Regions from separate parts of the Weizmannia sp. FSL K6-0777 genome, predicted to be linked through region 2. Evidence: riboswitches for the same ligand, from Rfam matches in the RefSeq annotation. Region 2 holds a riboswitch; the other holds the start of a gene.
What was found. A riboswitch is a leader RNA that binds a small molecule or an ion and turns the genes downstream of it on or off. The one in region 2 is predicted to bind FMN.
Positions count from the first base shown of each region.

Region 1 (4,415 bases), 1.7 Mb from region 2:
GAAATACGAAGGCGTTGTGGAAGAAATCGGGCTCAGGACAACAAAAATCAAAAACTGGACCGGCGAATTATACATCATTCCGAACGGCAATATTTCCGAAGTCACCAATTTGTCCATTCATAACAGCGTTGCCGTTGTGGATGTCCGTATTCCGTACGAAGAGGATATCGATAAAGCGGAAGCGGCCATTCAGGAAATACTGGTGTCATTTGCCGGACAGCACGAAGAGGTCGTGACAGAGCCTGAACTGTTGGGCGTCCAGCAGCTCGGCACCACGGATGTTACACTCAGGGTGGTAGCGGAAACCCTCCCGATGGCACACTGGTATATTGCGAGAGTGCTGAAAAAAGAAATTAAAAAAGCATTGGACGAAAATCGCATCCATGCACCTTATCCGAAAATGGTGACTTATTCCCGTACTGAGAAAGAAGAGGCATTGGCCGGCCAATTTCTAAAGGGGGATGAACATGGAAGATAAAAATTTCGGGTTGTATGATATTGTGGAAATGAAAAAGCAGCATCCGTGCGGCACAAACCGCTGGAAAATTATCCGGATGGGGGCGGATATCCGCATTAAATGTGAAGGATGTGGACATAGCGTGCTGCTGCCACGCAGGGAATTTGCCCGCAAACTGAAAAAAATCCTCGTTAAGCACGAAGAAGCATAGCCCTTTTATGGGTGTCTTTTTTTGGGAGCCGGGGTGCGGTTAAAATAAGGCCGGCAAACGAAACATGTTAACCGGGCGCATCCGGTGGCACCCCGGGGGTTTTTGATACAGCCGGGAAAAACTTGAAAGATACGAGAATGTTTGAAGGAGTGGACATAAAATGGCGTTAACAGCCGGAATTGTCGGTTTGCCGAATGTCGGAAAATCGACTTTATTTAATGCGATTACAAAAGCCGGGGCCGAATCTGCGAACTATCCGTTTTGTACAATTGACCCGAATGTCGGCATGGTGGAAGTGCCGGACGAACGGCTGGAAAAATTAACAGAACTGTACCATCCGAAAAAAACGGTCCCGACCACTTTTGAATTTACGGATATTGCCGGGATCGTCAAAGGCGCAAGCAAAGGGGAAGGGCTCGGGAATAAGTTTCTTTCCCATATCCGCCAGGTGGACGCAATCTGCCATGTCGTTCGTTGTTTTGAGGACGAGAACATTACACATGTTTCCGGGAAAGTCGATCCGATTGATGATATCGAAACGATCAATCTTGAATTGATCCTGGCCGATCTTGAAACGGTGGACAAGCGGATCGGGCGTGTAGAGAAAATCGCAAAACAGAAGGATAAAGAAGCCGTTGCCGAATATGAAGTGCTGACCAAATTAAAGGCGGCTTTTGAAGCGGAAAAACCGGCACGGGCGGTGGAACTGACCGAAGACCAGCAAAAAATCGTCAAAGGGTTCCAGCTTTTAACAAGCAAGCCGGTTTTGTATGTGGCCAATGTCGGGGAAGATGACATTCAGGATCCGTCTGCAAACCCGTATGTCGGGAAGGTGCGTGAATATGCCAAACAGGAAGGCGCGGAAGTGATTGTCATCTGTGCCCGCATTGAAGAAGAAATTGCCGAACTGGATGACGATGAGAAAAAGATGTTTTTAACCGAACTCGGCATCCAGGAATCCGGACTTGACCAGCTGATTAAAGCTGCTTACAGCCTGCTTGGCCTTGCGACTTATTTTACGGCCGGGGAACCGGAAGTCCGCGCGTGGACATTCAAAAAAGGCATGAAAGCCCCGCAATGCGCAGGCATTATCCATTCCGACTTTGAAAAAGGGTTTATCCGGGCTGAAACGGTGTCGTATGAAGATTTAATCAAATATGGCAGCGTGGCAGCAGCAAGAGAAGCCGGAAAAGTGCGCCTGGAAGGAAAAGACTACGTTGTCCAGGACGGCGATGTCATGCATTTCAGGTTTAATGTATAACAGGACTTTTGGACGAATATTCAAATTGTATTGAAAAAATTCAAATCATCCGTTAAAATAGGTATCAGTCGAATATTTTCCTTCGGGGCAGGGTGCAATTCCCGACCGGCGGTGATGAGGAAACTCAAAGCCCGTGACCCGTATTCTCCGGAATGCGGTGGATTTGGTGAAATTCCAAAGCCGACAGTGACAGTCTGGATGGGAGAAGGATCAAACGTTTCATTGGAACGTGTATTTCATGATGCCGTTTTGCCCCGCACATCTTCGTGCGGGTTTTTTGTTTTCACGGGTGTATGTTGGCGGAAATTGAATACAGGAGGCATGAAAGGATTGCAAAAAGAAGATTATATGCAGCTTGCACTCCATTTGGCCGAAAGTGTGGCCGGGCAGACTTCCCCGAATCCCCCGGTTGGAAGTGTCGTCGTGAAAAACGGCACGATCGCCGGGATGGCGGCCCACTTAAAGGCGGGAGAAAAACATGCGGAAAGGCTTGCGGTGGAACAGGCCGGGCCGCTTGCAGAGGGTGCTGAAGTTTTTGTGACGCTCGAGCCGTGTGCCCATTACGGAAAGACGCCGCCGTGCGCAGATTTTTTAATTGAAAAAGGCATCAAAACAGTATATATCGCTGCATTGGACCCCAATCCGCTTGTCGCAGGCAAAGGAATAGAAAAGCTCAGGCAAGCCGGAGTAAAAGTGGAAACCGGGATATTGAAGGAACAAGCGGAAAAGTTGTACCGCCCTTTTTTCCACTTTATTCAAACGAAAACACCGTTTGTCACTGTCAAAACCGCCATGACGGCAGACGGAAAAATTGCATCTGAAACCCGTGACAGCAAATGGATCACAAGTGAAGAAGCAAGGCGTGATGCCCGCCGGTTAAGAAGCAGGCATGATGCAATACTTGTCGGCATACAAACCGTTCTCCATGATAACCCCCTTCTCACCACACGTTTGCCCCATTCCGGGAAAAATCCTATTCGCATTGTATTAGACACCCATTTGCGCATCCCGCCGGAAGCGAAAGTGCTAAACGGCGATGCGCCAACCATTATTTTTTGCGGAAGCGATGCACCAAAAGAAAAAGAACAATGTCTGAAGCAGCTTGATGTCGAAGTGGTCCGCATGCCGCATGCCCGCCTCTTGATCCGTGACGTGTTAGCAGCGCTCGGGGAAAAAGGCATTATGACTTTACTCGTCGAAGGCGGCGCGGCAGTAAACGGCTCATTTTTAAAAGAAGGCGCAGTGCAGCAGTATATTTTTTACATTGCCCCGAAAGTGATCGGCGGGAAAAACGCGCCGTCCCCTTTCGATGGACACGGGTTTGGCAAGGTGGCCGATGCTTTGCCGCTCCGGTTTGAAAAAGTGGAACAGATCGGGCCTGATTTAAAAATCACGGCTGCCGTCCAAAAGGAGGTGCCGGCGCATGTTTACAGGGATTATTGAAGAAATCGGCATATTGAAACGTGTGGAAAGAGGCCCCCGCTCCCTTAAGCTTGCCGTACAGGCCAGGACGGTTCTCCAAGATGTACGGCTTGGCGACAGCATTGCAGTGAACGGTGTTTGCTTAACCGTCACATCCTATACGCCAAATGCATTTACGGCTGATGTCATGCCTGAAACATTTTTCAGCACGGCATTGGCCGGACTGAACATCGGCAGCAAAGTCAACCTTGAACGAGCAATGGCTGCAGGCGGGCGGTTCGGCGGGCATTTTGTCACAGGGCATGTTGATGGCACGGGCACGGTCTGTTTGAAACAAAGGATGGAAAATGCCGTTTATATCACGATTTCTGTTCCCTCCTCCCTGTCCGCCTTTCTGATCCCAAAAGGATCGGTTGCACTCGACGGCACCTCCCTGACTGTGTTCGGGGCTGCGGGCGGGCAATTAACCGTTTCATTGGTGCCGCATACGCAGCAGCATACGATATTGCCGGAAAAAAAGATTGGCGATGCCGTGAATATTGAATGCGATATTTTGGCCAAGTATATGGCAGGGCTGTTCAGGAACGGAGAACGGGCGGAAAAAGAGAGCGGCATGATGGCGCTCTTAAAAGACCAAGGTTTTATGTAAACAAAGGGGTGAAAAACTTGTTTCATACCATTGAAGAAGCAGTAGAAGACTTAAAGGCCGGAAAAGTCGTGATTGCCGTCGATGATGAAAATAGGGAAAACGAAGGTGATTTTATCGGCCTTGCGGAAAAAGCGACACCGGAAATGATCAATTTGATGGCCAAAGCAGGACGCGGGCTCATCTGTGCACCGATTTCGGCGGAAAAAGCACAGCAGCTCGATCTTTACCCGATGGCACGGCAAAATACCGACAGCCATGAAACGGCCTTCACCGTGAGCATTGACCATGCTGCCACCCGGACCGGCATCAGCGCATTTGAACGTGCCAAAACGGTCCGGCACCTGGCAGAAGACGGGGTAAAAGCCGAAGACTTTCACCGGCCGGGGCATATTTTCCCGTTAGTGGCCAAAGCAGG
Region 1 is NZ_CP151971.1:3,570,555-3,574,969, reverse strand. Features, by position in the region: gene NST70_RS17095 (mechanosensitive ion channel family protein) at 1-478, shown strand, start outside; gene NST70_RS17090 (DUF951 domain-containing protein) at 468-668, shown strand; gene ychF (redox-regulated ATPase YchF) at 829-1,929, shown strand; FMN riboswitch at 2,004-2,143, shown strand; gene ribD (bifunctional diaminohydroxyphosphoribosylaminopyrimidine deaminase/5-amino-6-(5-phosphoribosylamino)uracil reductase RibD) at 2,260-3,372, shown strand; gene NST70_RS17075 (riboflavin synthase) at 3,353-4,000, shown strand; gene NST70_RS17070 (bifunctional 3,4-dihydroxy-2-butanone-4-phosphate synthase/GTP cyclohydrolase II) at 4,018-4,415, shown strand, end outside.
Region 1: it holds a riboswitch for FMN, as region 2 does, so the genes downstream of both, ribD (bifunctional diaminohydroxyphosphoribosylaminopyrimidine deaminase/5-amino-6-(5-phosphoribosylamino)uracil reductase RibD) here and NST70_RS08705 (ECF transporter S component) in region 2, are expected to answer to the same signal.

Region 2 (4,415 bases):
TTTGTTTACCAGTCATTGGAAGTGCTTCAGGAAATGACGCGGCAAACGACAAAAATCATTTTGCTCGGTGCAGGCATTGCCATTATTTTAACGACCGGCTTTGCTTTCTTCCTTTCAAAAAGGATTGGCGGGCCATTGCATAAAATGCGGGAAGCGGCTTTTGAAGTGGCAAAAGGGCGTTTTGACAAAAAGGTGCCGATTTTAACCCGTGATGAAATCGGGGAACTGGCCACCGCTTTTAATACGATGGGGCGACAGCTTAAATTTAATATGGACGCCTTAAAGCAGGAAAAAGAGCAGCTGCGGAATATTTTAAGCAGCATGGCCGACGGTGTTTTGACCTTTAACCGGGACGGTGCCATTTTAATCATGAACCCGCCGGCTGAGATGTTTCTTCAAAACTGGTATCATAACCAGGCTGCAAAAGACGCCCCGCTTCCTGAAGGGTTGTCCGCATTGCTTGCGAAAGTGGTCGAAACGGAGAAAGAACAGACGGATGAAATTGAAATCAACGGCCGGTACTATGTTATGATTGCAAGCCCGCTTTATAATTTGTCCCGGATCCGCGGCGTTGTCACCATTATCCGCGATATGACGGAAGAACGGAAGCTGGACAAGCTGCGCGATGATTTTATCGCAAACGTTTCGCACGAATTGCGGACGCCGGTTGCCATGTTGCAGGGATACAGCGAAGCGATCATTGATGATATTGCGGCAAGTGAAGAAGAAAAGAAAGAATTTGCCAAAATCATTTACGATGAAACGCTAAGGATCGGCCGGCTTGTCAATGAGCTGCTCGATCTGGCAAGAATGGAAGCAGGGCATTTTTCGTTCAGAATGGAGCCGGTCTCATTTAACAGTTTCATTGAAAGAGTGACACATAAATTTAACGGCATCGCGAAAGAAAAAGGAATCGACCTCGTTTGCGAGACTTCGGACAGCGATCTCACCCTTGAAATCGATGCCGACAGAATTGAACAGGTGCTGACGAATTTAATTGATAACGCCCTCCGGCATACTTCCCCGAACGGTTACGTCAAAGTAAAAGAGGAAGAAGCACCCGGCGGCGTATATGTACACGTCGAAGACAACGGATCCGGTATACCGGATGAGGATTTGCCGTTTGTATTTGAACGCTTTTACAAAGCGGATAAAGCAAGGACGCGCGGCAAATCGGGAACAGGGCTGGGCCTTGCGATTGCCAAAAACATTGTCGAAGGGCATGGTGGCCGGATCTTTGTCAAAAGCAAATTAGGGGAAGGGACCACCTTTTCATTTTTCCTTCCAAAAAAAGGCTGACCTCTGCGCCGGGTCTGCCTTTTTTTGTATATTTTCCCGTTTTTTGCGCATCTTAGAAGATGGCTTTGCTTGAAACGGAATTGAAAAAATGAAAATGGGGTGGATCAATTGCCGGCATACATCAAAATATGCCTTTTCGTTTCATTGACAGCTGCATGCCTGGGGTTTGCCTGTTCGGCAAATGACGTAGCCGCATCCGGGTCGGTTATCCATGAAGCGACAAAAGACTGGATTTTTCCGGCGGCAGGGACGATCTCCGACACATTTAACACAAGATACGGCACACATAAAGGGCTTGATATTGCCGGAAGATACCGCGCAAAAGTATTCAGCGCCCAAGAAGGTACCGTTACCCGTTCCTATCTGTCCGCATCCTACGGCCATGTTGTTTTTATCCGCCATCCGTCCGGTTATGAAACGGTTTACGCCCATCTTGCCGGAAGGGCAGTGAGAGCGGGGCAGCATGTTGAAAAAGGAAAGGTGGTCGGCTATATGGGTTCGACCGGCCATTCAACTGGTATCCATCTTCATTTTGAAGTGCATAACGGGCCATGGACGCCGGATAAGAAAAACGCCATTGACCCGTTTTTGATCTTCGGACCAGGCGCGCCGGGCCAGACGGTTTCCGCCAAGACCCATGATCCTTACGGGGTTTTTGCTGCTTCCACCGTCCCTCAGCCTGCAGCTTACACTGTGAAAAAAGGCGACACGCTCTGGAACATTGCCCTCCATTTTCATACGAGCGTGGGAAGACTGAAAAGCTGGAACAAATTGCGGTCGGACCGGATTATGGCCGGCCAGGTGCTGAAAATAAAAAATGAATGAAAGTGGTGCGGAATGCTTCACAAAATGGCAGCCGGCATGTATAATAAGCTTGTAATCAAAATTTCATACGATTTATCTTCGGGGCTGGGTGAGATTCCCGACCGGCGGTGATAAGGCAGTTGCCTTTCAGTCCGCGAGCCGGATTTTCGGCAGGATTTGGTGAAATTCCAAAACCGACAGTATAGTCTGGATGGGAGAAGATAAAGGTTGCCAGTGTTTAATGACGTGTTAAACGCTTATTTGGACTCGCCTATTACAAAGCCCCCGACATTTTGTCAGGGGCTTTTCATTTTGGTCCGTGGCACCTTTCTTCCTTTGATGATAAATCGGTCACAAGGAGAGAGGAAGTTTAAATGAAGAAATGGGATGTAAAGCAATTCGTTGCGGTCGCGTTGCTCAGTGCTCTGGCTTCTATGCTGATGTTTATTAAATTTCCGGTTCCGCCTTTTCCATCGTTTTTAACAGTGGACTTCAGCGACATTCCGGTATTGGTGGCAGCCCTTCTTTACGGGCCAATGGCTTCTGTTGTAGCGGAACTGATCAAAAATATCCTGAATTATCTATCGCTCGGCAGTGAAGCAGGGGTACCGATCGGGAATGTGGCAAACTTTTTTGCAGGGATGCTGTTCGTCCTGCCGACATATCTCATTTACAAACGGATGCGGACAAAAAAAGGCATGACTGTAGGTCTAGTCACTGGCACGGTATCCATGTCGGTATGTATGAGCATTTTAAATTATTTCGTCATTTTACCGGCTTACCTGTACTTCATGAACTTTTCGGTCGGGAATGTAAAAGCGTATATTGTGGCGGGCGTGCTGCCTTTTAATCTTGTAAAAGGCCTCATCGTGACGGTTTTGTTTATGCTCATGTTTACAAAAATGAAAAATTGGATTGACAAAGCATCCGCCATTGGGGGAAAAAGAATATGAAAAAAAGCAGGCCATTTGAGCCTGCTTTTTTCATTCGTATTTTAACGGATCGCCATCAAAAGGCTTGTCGGAAACTTTAATCGATTCTGTCGGGCATCCTTCAAAGGCATCCATCAGGTCATCTTCCAATATTTCCGGGACTTCCGCAGTGCCTTTATTATCATCCAAAATCACGAAAGAAAGCCCTTCATCGTCATAGTCGAAAATATCAGGAGCGCTGGCGGAACAAGCGCCGCAAGCGATGCATGTATCTTTGTCCACGATTGTAAACTTTGCCATTTTGATTCCTCCTCGTTGTTCAATCATGGCAGAAAAGAAAAACAGGCAGCCTCGTCATGTGCACGAAGGCATGCCGGTGTTTCTCCTTCATTTTAAAACTCTTTTTTTCTTATTTCAATAGCGGGCTGGCGGAGTTCGTGAAACCTGTCGAATCAATGAAAAAAATGGTAAACAAATCGCCTGTTTCCATGTTAAAATAGAACCAACCCCCGATTTTTCCTTGCACTTCCCCCTTTTTTCAGCTAAAGAACAGGAGAGGATTCAGATGCCTTTTTTACAGGCTGTATTGCTGGATTGCTTCAGCAACCTGAATGGAGAACGCACCCCTTATGCTGTTTTTCATCTATTAAACGGCAAAAAATCAGCACAGACGATCCAGGATTCCCATTTTTTCAAGATTGGCAGGCTCTTTCAAACGTTTCCATTTATTTCCCGTGAGGCTTTCACACGCGAAGTAGAGGCCCTATTAAAAGCCGGGTTGCTGCAAAAAAGCGGCCCGGATGCCTGCGTGGTCACAGAAAAAGGTGCTGCCCTGCTTTTGGCAACCGGCAGGATGGAAGAACGGTTTCCTTACCTGGACGGCTTGAAATACCAGGATTCGGCAAATCTGTTTTGGAAAAGGTTGAATCTCATTACCCAGGCCGTATCCAACTTAGTGTATGGAAATAAAGTATATTATCCGGTTCAAAGGGACCCGGCTCTTCAGGCTTGGGCAAAAAACTGGCTGAAACAGCATGCAAAAAGCAGGATTGCGTTAGCGGAGCATCTGTACCGTGAATTTTACAGCCTGTTTTCCGGCAGCCCGCCGGAAAAGCCTGAAATTTTTGTCCTTCGGTTGACGGGTGCGGGCCGGATCGGATATACGATCACGCAGGCTGCCTCCGCCCTGCACCTTGATCCTGTAGAGTACTGGTACCGATTTTTGCATTTGCTTCATTTTATCGTCCGGCGCATCCTTGGAGATCCTGAAACATTCCGGTATTTATACCAAATGCTTCACGATGTGCAAAAGGCCTTGCCACTGACCCGGTCTGCCGCGGTGACATTCGGCTTCTTGAAGCAAGGGAAAACGATTGCGGA
Region 2 is NZ_CP151971.1:1,850,153-1,854,567, reverse strand. Features, by position in the region: gene NST70_RS08715 (ATP-binding protein) at 1-1,299, shown strand, start outside; gene NST70_RS08710 (peptidoglycan DD-metalloendopeptidase family protein) at 1,408-2,124, shown strand; FMN riboswitch at 2,195-2,330, shown strand; gene NST70_RS08705 (ECF transporter S component) at 2,478-3,056, shown strand; gene NST70_RS08700 (ferredoxin) at 3,087-3,335, opposite strand; gene NST70_RS08695 (helix-turn-helix domain-containing protein) at 3,601-4,415, shown strand, end outside.